3 regions of the Carnobacterium funditum DSM 5970 genome follow, and region 1 is predicted to be linked to each of the others. Evidence: predicted binding sites of a transcription regulator. Region 1 holds the regulator's gene; each other region holds the start of a gene.
The links. The regulator NrdR, encoded in region 1, represses ribonucleotide reductase genes. The targets are predictions, from matches to a motif close to ACACNATATATNGTGT.
Positions count from the first base shown of each region.

Region 2: the regulator NrdR is predicted to act here: its motif matches at 2,090-2,105, upstream of BR44_RS06550 (vitamin B12-dependent ribonucleotide reductase).
Region 3: the regulator NrdR is predicted to act here: its motif matches at 2,267-2,282, upstream of nrdH (glutaredoxin-like protein NrdH).

Region 1 covers NZ_JQLL01000001.1:886,584-891,142, forward strand. The annotation lists gene dnaI (primosomal protein DnaI) at 303-1,229, opposite strand; gene BR44_RS04065 (replication initiation and membrane attachment family protein) at 1,233-2,675, opposite strand; gene nrdR (transcriptional regulator NrdR) at 2,701-3,180, opposite strand; gene coaE (dephospho-CoA kinase) at 3,371-3,964, opposite strand; gene mutM (DNA-formamidopyrimidine glycosylase) at 3,981-4,559, opposite strand, start outside.
Region 2 covers NZ_JQLL01000001.1:1,406,398-1,410,956, forward strand. The annotation lists gene BR44_RS06545 (SulP family inorganic anion transporter) at 404-1,843, shown strand; gene BR44_RS06550 (vitamin B12-dependent ribonucleotide reductase) at 2,172-4,559, shown strand, end outside.
Region 3 covers NZ_JQLL01000001.1:569,020-573,578, forward strand. The annotation lists gene nrdE (class 1b ribonucleoside-diphosphate reductase subunit alpha) at 1-1,519, opposite strand, end outside; gene nrdI (class Ib ribonucleoside-diphosphate reductase assembly flavoprotein NrdI) at 1,512-1,877, opposite strand; gene nrdH (glutaredoxin-like protein NrdH) at 1,874-2,107, opposite strand; tRNA gene BR44_RS02510 (tRNA-Arg) at 2,599-2,672, shown strand; gene BR44_RS02515 (ABC transporter ATP-binding protein/permease) at 3,020-4,559, opposite strand, start outside.

The sequences.
Region 1 (4,559 bases):
GTTCCACCCAAGTTTAGAATCCTAATTTGGTATAAATACTCGTTTATCCCATAGAATTCACTCTTAGCTGATAACATTAGCTAAATGACCTCTGCTATTAAAAACTAGTTCACAGCGGTACTCAAAAGGGGTAAAAATAAGGACTATTCAGGAAACTTTCAGCCATGTTTTCCTTCTCTTGTGGAATGTTTTCTTATTTCATTGTCTTTTTCAAAGATTTAATCTATTGCTATAATTAAACCAGATTTCACACATTAAATCAAGTTAATATTTGGTTTCTCTTGTAACTAGAATAAAAAAATTCAAGATAGTCTACGGTTTTTCCCAGTCATTTCTAATTCTTTAGACAAATATCTTATTCGTTCCATGATACGTTGTGCTTTTAACGGCTCATCTTCCCCTCTTTGAGTCACTCTTAGGTGCTCTTCTCCTAAGTGTTTCATATCAAGATTTGAAGAAAAAAATGTTGGGAGTTGTTCTTGCATTCGGTATTGTAGAATAACTCCTAAGACATCATCACGTATCCAGCTAGACATTGAATCTGCCCCAACGTCATCTAACATTAGAATCGGAGCTTTTTTTACAACTTCCAGTTTTTCACCAGTAGTGTTCTGTCCAATAGCTTGTTTCATTTCAACTGCAAAAGAAGGGAAATGCATCAAGGTTGTCGGGTACCCTTTTTCTGCCAGTTCATGAGCAATTGCTCCTAACAAAAAAGATTTTCCAACACCAAATGCTCCATATAAGTAGAGTCCCTGATGGAAGCCTTTAGGATTTTCTAAATAATCCCCAATGAAGTCATAGGCAGCATTAATTGCTTTTGCACGCATGTCCGTTATATGAAATTGTTCAAATGTTGCTGTTCTAACATCTTTAGGCATATCCATTGAATGAATACGGCTCTTAATCGCTTGTTCTTTTTGCTTAGCGATTAGTTCAGCTGTAGGAATATATGAAACATCTATAAAATGATAGTTCATAATCAGTTGCGGTTTATACCCTGGAGCCATCATTCCTATTTTTTCTTGATATTTTTTCTTTTCATTAACGAACTCATACAGCTTTGCATAACTCTTCATTATCGATTCTTGAGTTAGTACTTCTTCATTTTGTTTAATAAAATACTGAACATCTGAGTCATTTAAAACTTCTTGAATAAGTTTTTCATATTGTTCAGACAGATTTCGATCCTTCAACATCTTTGTCAGACTTTTACCCATATCTTCCATATATTAGTCACCTTCTTTTCCAAAGCTTTGAATTTTTTTCAATCTATCCATAAAAGCTTGTTTTTCAGTTTCACTCATTGGTTTTTCAGTCTTCGCTACACTACCATCTTTAGCCCATTCTGGTAGTGTTTCTGTTCTTATTTTATTGTTTTTTCCGTAATTGGATGATGCAGTATTTGAATACTGTTTTTTTTGTGATTGTTGTTTTTTTTCAGCATTATCCTGATACATCGTTTTTACTTTTTGAAGAGCCATTTCAGGAGATACAACCTTATTTTGAGCCCAATCATTTGAAATTTTATACGCTAAGGCTTTTTCAAAAATCGGATTATCTCTAATTACCAATATATAATGAATCAATATATTAATAACCGCTGATGGTAGATTAGCTTTACTAAGTATTTCTTGTAAAGTCCACTCTTCATTTTTTGTTACGTAACCGCCCTTTTGTTCTTTTATAGAAGTCATAAAATCATAGGGACTAATTTCTTCACTTGCCTCAATTAAATTTATTTCGTTATCTGTTAAACCTTGTTGTCGTAGATAGCCTTTGCGATTTTTGTTTTGATTTTGATTAGCCTGTATATCTTTTTCAACTACATCTTCTAGCTTGACCTTTTCTTGCTTATCATCATGGTAATGACGATAGACGATACTTTTAAATTTACGCTCATCAATATTACCTGTATCAATATCACTAGCTTCTAAAATATACTGTTGCATATCCAATTCATTAATACCATACATTGTGTGCAAAACTAGCATGGTAGATTCCAACTCTTTTGTAATAGCTGATCGATTAACATAGTGCTTGTTAAGCCCTGTATAAAAAAATTTAAAATCAAATGTTTGAGCGTCAACGGTTGGACCTTTAGCCGGATTTTCCCCTATCAATTCTACAGATTCTTTTAACAATTTTTCCTCTTGCTTTAATAAATTAGCATCAAAATGGTAAACGTCTAAAAATGATTTTGTAATTTCTTCGTATTTTTCTTTGTCAAATGAAGAAATTATAAAACGACTTCTTAAGACTTTAAACTTACGTTCACCAACAGTTTCGAAAAGAAGGAGACTTAATAAGTCATCTCTAAAGAAGGTTGCACTCGATTGAGGTGCAAGCAACTCATAGATGTATACTTTGTCTGATTGTGAACTCTTGAGGTAACTTTTTAATAGTCCAATCGCTTCTAGTTTAATTCTTGCTTGATATAATTCAGGAATTCCAATATTTAATAATGTTAATAATTCAGAGTGTAGAATACCGTTACTCCAATATGTTTCCTCTCCAACTTCTGTCCATAATGTCATATAAAGACTATATGCATTAGAGCCAATTAAAGGTTGGTATAAAAATGTAAGAACTTTTTGGTCTATATCCGAAAGTTGGGCATTTTGTCGGACCATGAATCCATCTTTTGGACTCATATTTTTCCATGGATAGTTCAAATGCCTTCACACCTTTCTAATTCTTTTAATGCTCGCCAGATTTTTTCTTAGATTTCTTTTTTTCAAGTTCTTGTAACTCAGTTAAAAAGACACTCATGTCTTTAAATTGGCGATAAACACTTGCAAAGCGAATGTAAGCTACATCATCAATTTCAACTAATTTTTCCATAATATACTCGCCAATTATGGCTGAAGAAATTTCATTCTCTCCCAAACTCCTAACTTTATTTTCTACTTCATCTACTATTTTTTCTACTTGTTCTATTGCGACCGGACGCTTTTCACACGAACGAATAATACCTCGTAATATTTTTCCACGGTTAAATTCTTCTCTTGTTCCATTTTTTTTGATAACGAGTAATGGCGCTTGTTCTACTCTTTCGAAAGTCGTAAACCGGAAACTACACGCTTCACATTCTCTTCTTCTACGAATAGCCCGCCCATCATCTGCAGGACGACTATCGACAACTCTGGAACCATTATTTTGACAGTGAGGACATTGCACTATTCATCATCCTTTTTTATAATTTTCTTTAAAAAATTATTATTCGATTTATTATAGTTTTATTATAACACAGCTCGTAAAGAGGTTAAATACAAGAAACATGTAGTGTTTCTTTCATAATCTATTCGCAGAAAATAAAAAGAATGAACAAGTTACGCTGTCCACTCTTTCTTTTCTTATACTTGTTCGATTAGGTTAATTTTTTTAACCAATAGCGAACTTGTTTTTGCGTTTCATTTTTTGTACCATTATTATCTATGACTACGTCTGCTCTTTTAATTTTAATCTTCATGGGCAGTTGCGTAGAGATTCTCATTTCAGCTGCCTTTTCAGTTAGCTTATCACGTTCCATTAATCGTTTTAACTGTACTTCTTTTGTCGTTGCAACTACCATTACTAAGTCAACTACTGATAAATAATCTTTTTCATATAATAATGGAATATCTAAAACAATCAACGGTAGATTTAGTTTAAGGTAATCAGCAATTTGTTCAGTAATCCATCTGCGTATATATTCTTCCAAAATAGAGTTCAATTCACTTAATTGTGCTTTGTCATTAAACACAATATCACCTAATCTTTTTCTATCCAAAGTACCATCCGACTTAAGAATCTTATCCCCAAAGTATGTCACAATATTTTTCAGCCCATCAGTTCCTGGCTCAACTATTATTCTTGAACCAATGTCTGCATCTATAATAGGAATACCCAGTTCTTTAAAATAATTGCTTACTGTGGATTTCCCTGTCGCTATCCCTCCTGTTAAACCTAGAATAACAGTCATAAAAGACTCCCTTTCTTTAAGATCGAGGCAAACTATTCTTTTTAGTTAGCTTTTGGCAGTTTACACAAATGTGAGTGCCTCTTTGAGCTACTTTTATTTTTTGTATCGGAGCACCACAATTTACACAGGGTTCACTTGTTTTGCCGTAAACATACAATTCCACTTGAAAATTCCCTGCTTCCCCCAGAGCATTTTTGTAGGTCCTAATAGTCGTTCCACCCGCTAGTACTGCTTTTCTAAGAACATCAATGATTGCTTGATGCAGTTGTTCTACTTCTTTAGATTTCAATGAATTAGCCGGTCTAAGAGGATGGATTTTAGCTTTAAATAAAGCCTCATCTACATAGATATTCCCTAACCCAGCAACAATTTTTTGTTCTAATAAAAGAGGTTTTATTGCTCTACTTTTTTGTTTCAATGTTTTATTGAAAACAGTTAAATTGAATGTTTCAGGAATCGGTTCAGGTCCAATTGTTTTCAAACCTGTTACGTTAAATTCTTCACCTTTTGGGACTAAAGTCATCCTCCCAAATTTACGAACATCTAAATAGCGCAAATCACGACCATCTGACAAATGAAACACGACATGAGTGTG
Region 2 (4,559 bases), 520 kb from region 1:
ATACATTTTGTGATTCCATTAACTCTGTTAAAACGCTGGTAATTCATATTATGAATAATTGATTCTCTTGTTTGTATAAAATGGTTAACCCTCTTTTATAAAACGTACTTTTTATTTTTTCACTAGCGAACACAACTGTGCGTGTTTTATGTAAATCAATCTATATACTTTTCGAATAAATCGGAATCATTTATAATCGCTATTTTATCCTCTTTGACTGGCGAACATTTCTTATTCAATCATACTATCATAATTCAAATTAAATTTATATTCTATTTTTTCTTCTATAACAAAGGATGCATTTTTTTGTATTTATCTTTAGTCTTCCTTATGGTACCATGATTCTTTGTAAATGAACTCTAATACTAATAATGATATGCTTTTTAAAAGAAGGAAGGTATTTATGCAAAATTATAAAAATGACTGGTTTGGTAATATCAGAGGTGATATTTTAGCTGGAGTTGTTGTCTGTTTAGCTTTATTCCCTGAAGTTATTGGCTTTATGTTAGTTGCAGGTGTAGAGCCAATTGTTGGTGTCTATGCAACCTTTTTTATTACAGCTATTGCTGCGTTCTTCGGAGGAAGAACAGGGTTGATTTCTGCAGCTGCTGGTTCCGTTGCTTTAGTACTCGCAAATTTGGTTGCAGAACACGGGGTTAACTATCTTTTCGCTGCAACAATTTTAGCTGGACTTATACAAGTAGTTTTAGGCCTATTTAAAGTAGGTATTTTGATGCGGTATATCCCAAAACCTGTTATGCTTGGATTTGTAAATGGTTTAGGTATTATGATGTTTCTATCTCAATTAGACCATTTTAAAGGATCGACAGTTTTAATCCTATTGGGGGTTATTGGAGTTGCTATTATTTTTCTAGCACCCAAATTGACAAAAAGGATTCCCGCACCTATTATTTCAATCGTAGTCATTACGACACTAGTATTAAGTTTAAACTTAGATGTTCAACTGTTGGGTGACCTAGGAAAAATCTCTAGCGAATTACCTCGTTTTGGAATTCCAAAAGTCCCCATGAACTTAGAAACGCTAATAATTATTTTCCCAACTTCTCTTTCAGTTGCTATTGTTGGATTAGTTGAATCTTTATTAACTGCTCAATTAGTCGATGAGTTAACAAAAACACCAAGTGATAAGAATCGCGAATCCTTAAGTCAGGGTTTAGGGAATCTAGCTTCGGGATTTTTTGGCGGAATTGCTGGTTGTGGAATGATCGGTCAAACTATTATTAACACTAGTTATGGTGGAATCGGTCGTTTAGCAACTTTCTTATCTGGTTTCTTTATGTTGATGTCTGTCGTCTTATTCAATAAAATAGTCATCCAAATCCCGATTATTGCCTTGGCGGCTGTGATGGTCGTTGTAGCTTACGAAACTGTTGATTGGAGATCCGTTAAACGATTAACTATCATGCCTAAAAATGAGAGTTTTGTCATGATTATAACTATCGCTATTGTATTGGTTACACACAATCTAGCGTATGGAGTAGTCGCAGGAACTTTAATCAGTGCTATTTTTGCTGCATTTAAAATGACACATATCAGTATAGAAAAAGGTACGGATAACGACGACTATCATTACAAAGCTCACGGTCATCTTTACTTTGCATCAGCTGAAAAATTTACAGATTTTTTCATGAATGATTTTAATCATGAAGGAGAGTTAATTATTGATGTTAGTGCAATGACCTTATGGGATTCCACAGCCGTTGAAGCAATTGATAAATTAATCAGTAAACATAAAGTAACCGGAACTAGTGTAACACTTACCAATGCTAACAAACAAAGTGACGAACTCTTGAAAAAAATATCATCTCACCCCACTAAATAATTATAAAAGCTAATTATAAAAGGACAGAATACTGTAACGATAATCAAAAATTAGATTTCTAAAACCAATTTGGATTATCAGCTCATAACTTCTGGCCTTTTTTCCTCATGAATTTAACTACTCATCTCATTGATAATAGAGAAATAATTTTCAATCTTTTTTTGTTCCTTAAATCCCTTAAACCATCTGTTTTCTCAACAGTTTTCAAATAAATCATAAAAAAAAAGAAACATCAACAGTGATTATACACTATATGTAGTGTATAATCACATATGAAAAGCAATATATAGTGTTTTTAACCAGAAATAATCTAGGAGTGATTAAAATGATGACCAATGTTTCTAAAGATGAAAAAGTAAATACAAAACGATTAAATGAGGATATCCACCTTTTCCCTCAAGTTCACCCAATTACAGAGCAGATGACTTTAACTTATACAGGAGTCTCACGTCTTGTTATGTTAGATCGCTATTCTTTTAAAGATAGTTCCAAAGACACTCTTTCTGTAGGAGACTTAGTTGTTTTAACTGTCAAAAATGATCCTAGTTACCCGACTCGCGGAACAGGATTCATAAAAGAAATTGATTATGAAAATCATACGGCTCAAATTACAATAGAAGAAGAATACCGTGGGGCTATTGAACAAAATTCAGGCATAGTCACTCGCGATTTAGACTCTATTGAAAAACCATTAGAAATTTATTACGAACAAATCGCAAAACGAAATGCAACAGGTTTATCAGCAGTTGAACCCGGAGAAAAGCAAAAAGAAAGTTCTTACCAACTTTTTTATAATGAATTAATGAATTTAAATTTTATTCCTGCCGGTCGAGTTTTATATGGTGCCGGTTCGGATACCGAGGTAACCTATTTTAATTGTTATGTTATGCCTTTTATTCCTGATTCACGTGGTGGCATTTCGGATCACCGCAAAAAAATTATGGAAATCATGAGTCGCGGAGGCGGAGTTGGCACAAATGGTTCTACATTACGCCCTCGTAATACATTGGTTCGAGGTGTAAATGGCAAATCTTCAGGTTCGGTTTCTTGGTTAAATGATATTGCTCAACTGACTCATCTAGTTGAACAAGGTGGCAGCCGCCGTGGTGCTCAAATGATTATGTTGACCGATTGGCATCCCGATATCATTGAGTTTATTATTTCTAAAATGCAAAACCCACGGATACTTCGTTATTTAATTGAACATACAACAGATGCTCAAATCAAGAAAATGGCTTCTGAAAAACTAAAATTTACGCCTTTCACTGAACGTGAATCTGCAATGTACCAAAATATCTTGAATTATAAAAACATCCCTGGTACCGGTGGTTTTGATGCAGCTTCCTTACAAGAAATTGAAAATAAAATCAAAACTGGCGGAACTTATGGTGTTCATGATCCCGACTTTTTATCAGGTGCCAATATTTCTATTTGCTTAACAGATGACTTCATGCAAGCGGTCGATAATGATGAAGATTATGCCTTGCGCTTTCCTGCTGTTGAATCTTATAATCAAACAGAAATGGCAAATTATGATACTCATTGGACAGAGGTTGGGGATGTTCGTGAGTGGGAAGCTAGCGGTCATGCTGTTAGGACTTATCGAACAATCAAAGCACGAGAACTTTGGAAGCTGATTAACATTTGTGCAACTTATTCTGCTGAACCTGGTATCTTCTTTATCGATAATGCTAACGAAATGACAAATGCAAAAGCTTATGGCCAAAAAGTAGTCGCAACGAATCCATGCGGAGAACAGCCATTGGCTCCCTATTCTGTTTGTAATTTAGCTGCCATTAATTTAGCTGAAATGGTAAATAAAGATAGCGGTGCAATCAACTTTAATAAATTAAAACAAACTATTAAAACTGGTGTACGAATGCAAGACAATGTCATTGATGCTACTCCTTATTTTTTAGAAGAGAACGAAAAGCAAGCGTTAGGCGAACGTCGTGTTGGTCTTGGCATTATGGGATTAGCTGATTTACTCATTTACGCTGGCAAAGAATACGGTTCTACTGCTGGAAATAAGTTAGTTAATCAACTATTCGAAACTATTGCTGTTACAGCTTACGAAATGTCCATTGAATTAGCCAAAGAGAAAGGAAGTTTTCCCTTCTTGATTGGTAAAACAAATGAAGAAACCGCTCAATTACGTGAAAACTTCATTAATACCGGTTATATGAAAAAAATGCCCGAATCTATTCGTCAAGCTATTTTAACCTATGGTATCCGTAACTCTCATTTGCTTACAGTTGCTCCAACAGGGTCAACTGGTACGATGGTTGGAGTATCAACCGGTCTAGAGCCTTACTTCTCTTTTAGTTATTTTAGAAGCGGACGGTTAGGAAAATTTATTGAAGTAAAAGCAGATATCGTTCAAGATTATTTAAAGCACCACCCTGAAGCAGATGAAAATCATCTACCTAGCCAATTCATATCCTCTATGGATTTAGAACCTGAGGCGCATGTTGATGTTCAATGCATCATTCAAAGATGGGTAGACAGTTCGATTTCTAAAACAGTTAATGCCCCTCGTGGTTATGGCGTAGAACAAGTCCAAAGTATCTATGAGCGTTTATACAAAAACGGGGCTAAAGGAGGAACTGTTTATGTTGATGGTAGTCGTGATTCCCAAGTATTGACACTACATGCCGAAGAAAATAATCGGGATATTGATACAGATTACTCTGAAAATACTGTTCACTCTACCTCA
Region 3 (4,559 bases), 320 kb from region 1:
TAGATTGCAACGTATAATAGTTTAGCATCATAAAATAGACATCAGTAAATTCAACTGACTCAGGTGACCCATATTCTATTTGATTTAAAGCTAAGAACGTATGCAGCCCCATAGCACCAAGTCCGATAGTATGATACTTATCATTCCCATTTTTAACAGAAGGGACTGCAGCGATGCTAGATTGATCTGTTACCATCGTTAATGCACGAACCATCGCATCAACAGATTGACCAAAATTAGTCGTTTTCATTAAATTAACGATATTTGTAGAACCTAAATTACAACTAATGTCCGTTCCTAGTGTTTCATAAGTTTGATCATCATTAATTAGTGATGGTTCTTGAATCTGTAGGATTTCACTACATAAATTACTCATCGTAATGGTTCCATAAACTGGATTTTCTCGATTTGCTGTATCGATATTGACAATATAAGGATAGCCCGATTCTTGTTGTAACTTCGATATTTCATTTTCTAGTTCACGTGCACTAATTTTTGATTTACGTATTTCTTCGTTGTTCACCATATTTTCATACTCTTTTGTGATATCCACATAAGCAAATGGTCTGTTGTAAATACGCTCAACATCATATGGACTAAATAAGTACATTTGCTCATCATGAGCAGCTAGTTCGTAGAACTTATCCGGTACAACTAAGCCAAGTGATAATGTTTTAACTCGAATTTTTTCATCAGCATTTTCTTTTTTAGTCGATAAGAAAGAAACAATATCTGGATGAAACACATTTAAATATACTGCTCCAGCACCGTTACGTTGACCTAATTGGTTAGAATAACTAAAACTATCTTCTAATAACTTCATAACTGGTATAACACCACTTGAAGCATTTTCAATTTGTTTAATTGGATCTCCTGCAGCACGTAAGTTTGAAAGATTAACACCTACTCCTCCACCGATACGAGATAATTGCAATGCACTATTTATCACACGTCCGATGCTGTTCATATCATCTGTTGCTTGAACAAGGAAACAAGAAACTAATTCGCCACGTCTTTTACGCCCAGCATTTAAAAAAGTTGGTGTTGCTGGTTGATAACGTTGATTTATAATTTCGTCAGCAATTGTACGCGCAACTTCTTTATCTCCACCAGCTAGATATAAAGCATTGAAAACAATGCGATCTTCATAACGCTCTAAGAAGCGTTCTCCATCATTCGTTTTCAAAGCATATTGTGTATAAAATTTAAACGCAGACATAAATGAGCGGAAACGAAATTTACGACTATAAATATCTTCAAATAATTCTTTTACAAATGCACGCTCATATTGGTTTAAAAATTCTTCTTCAATATAATCTTCTTTTATCAAGTAATTTAATTTTTCATCTAATGTATAAAAGAAAACCGTATTAGGATTAACAAATTCCAAAAAGTAAGCTCGGACTGCTTCACGATCTTTATTTAATGGAATAGTTCCATTTACGGGGCGATTTAATTCATTGTTTAATTTAAAATACGTAACATCTTTTGGTTTGGTTGATAATACTGGTTTATCCAAGTTCTTTCACCGCTTTCTTTAATTTTCGAACATCTTCTTCATTTCCTTGAAACTCAAAAGCATGTAATAAAGGAACATCGTATTTTTTTGCTATATCTTTTGCTGTAAAAACAAATAATTTCCCGAAATTTAAATTTCCTCCACCAACTACACCTTTGAAATACGAAAGATTATCTCCTGTTTCAATAAAATCATTCATCATTTCAGTTGCTTCAATTTCATATGTCGGGACAACTACTATAAATGGCTCCTTAATAAAAATATAAGGATTCGTGGGAGTGATCTCCAACAAATCCATATCTAGCTTTTTAACAAACTTTCTAGTTTGTCCTGTTAAAGACATATAAACAATTTTCATACTAGTTGATCTAGAAGATCGGGACGAAAACCATTGAATGCTTCTTTACCTTCAACTGAGATAACTGGAACAGAAGTAAAGCCTAATTCTTTTACTTCTTCTAGTGCGACTTCCGATTCAAAAATATCTTTTATCGTGTAGTCCACACCTTTGTCATCTAAATATTTTTTAGTGAAGTTACACTGCATACAATTTGGTTTTGAATAAATGATTATTCTGTTATGAGCCATTATAATTACCCCTTTGAATTAAAATATTGGTATTGAAGTTACGCTTCTTGTAGCAGCTGTAACTCCTTTCTACTTCTAATATCTTACACAAAATTTAGTGGTTTTACAAACATAACATATACCATATATAGATAACACTTATATTCACAAGTTATTTTCACACTACATATAGTATTTCTTGTGAAATGGCAAGATACAATAAAACCAACTATCTACACTCTTTCGTCTCTAATTTTCTACCGAATTTCACAATAAGATAAAAAAGCATGCTTGTTTTATTTTTATATTTAATCGAGTAACACTTTTAAAATATGCTTTTTCACATGTTTCATAAATAACGAAAATAAAAATTTTTTATAGCTAAAAAATTACCATGTGAAAAAAATATATATGTATGCTATATATATGAAATAAAATAAAATAAAACAAATACAAAATAGTATTGACTTTTTATTCATTTTCCCATATAATAAATTCTGTTGTTAAGAAATGTCTCAGTAGCTCAGCTGGATAGAGCATTCGCCTTCTAAGCGAACGGTCGGGAGTTCGAACCTCTCCTGAGACGTAAATAGCATGAAAATTAAGTAACAAAAACATCAATGCAACAACATTTTTAGTATAAAATTAAATAATCAATTGCAAACTAGTTCGTAATTGATTTAGGTTAAAAAAAGCACTCACTTAATTGTGGGTGCTTTTTTTATAAAATCTTATATAGACTACTTATTACATATTTATGTATACTCAGATTATGTTTATACATAAATAATAGCCTACATAAAATCATGTAGGCTATCGTCAGACCATTAAATAAATTTATTACAGCATAAATCTATCTATTATTTAAAGTATATCGTAAATTTTGAGCAAATACACTGTATTTATACACCCTTAATATCTATTTATAGCCGTCTAGCCTCTTCTTAATGCTTCTACAGGATCTAATTTAGCTGCTTTATTTGCGGGCAGCAAACCTGCAAGAACACTAATAAGAACACTAACGAGAATTCCAGCTATTGCAAATGTAGGAGTCATATGAAGGACTGTTGTATCAAAGGTTCTTTCAATAAATACATTTCCAAAAAAAGAGAATCCTAAAGCAAATCCAACACCAAGTATTCCACTAAATAATCCAATTAAAAATGATTCAGAAACAAAAATTCTTCTGATATCTTTTTTACGACCACCAATAGCCTTGATAACACCAATTTCTTGAGTTCGTTCTACAACGCTGATATACAAAACAGTCAGTATCATGATTGCAGACACTAGTAAGGAAATTCCGGCTACCCCTGTCAGAATGTACGTAAAAATATCTAACATTTTGCTAAAGATATCGGTCAAGATATCTGCAGACGAACCTGCATAACCTAATTCTTTTACCTGATCCTTAATTTCTTTCGTAAATTCTTCAGACTCAGAAGTAAGATAAAGAACATTTGCATCTATCTCTTTATCTGCTTCTTTATTCAAATTTTTAAAGGTTTCCATAGTCATAAACACAGAATCAAAAATACCTGCCGGGCCTGCTGAATCTCCTGGATTAAAAATACCACTAATTGTATACGTACTTTCCAACGTATCCTCACCAGTATCAATCTTTACGTTAACTTCTTCCCCAATCATATCAGCTGCATTATCCTTTATACTTGTCGCAAGCCCTTCTGTAATTAACACTTCATTATTTTTAGGTAATTCTCCAAAAATAATATTAGAAGGCGTGATATCTGGCGATACTGTACCAAAATTCATATAAGTGTAACTTTCATTCTCGAACTCAATGGCATTTTTAGTAAAAGAGAATGAAGTGAATCCTTTTGTAACATTTTTTACATTGTCAATCTCTTGAAGTTCTTTAATATTTTCTTCTCCAAATGATACTTTACTTCCTGTACCTGGTGGGCCGGTGAATTCTACTTCTGTACTTTGGTTACCACCACTATTTTCTCCGGGTAAAGTAGGTACTTCTTCATTGGTTTTATTTTCTTTACCTTCTTTTTCTTCTCGTTCTTTTTTAGCCTCTTCAGACTCTGTTGCATCGGTCATCGAGGCTTCAATGACTAAAGGATTGACATTTTCATTCATCGTTTCTGTTAAGTAATCATTAACTCCTTTTCCTAAAGATAACATAAGGACGATACTCATAATTCCAATACTTCCGCCTAATGCAATTAAGACATTTCTCCCTAACTTTTCTTTCATATTTAAAAGGGCCATACGTATGGCTGAGAAAAGGGATAAGTTTTTATTTTTTTGTTTTTCATTAAGTGGACGTAAAGTAAAGGTATTTCCTACTTCCTTTAATGAACCTTTTTGTTTATCATCGATGATTTCACCGTCTGCAATAGTTACAACACGGCTAGACCTTTCTGCTACAAGTTCTGAGTGTGTCACAAGAATAACAAGCTTTCCACTTTCAGCGATTTGCTGGATAATATTAAGTACTTGTTCA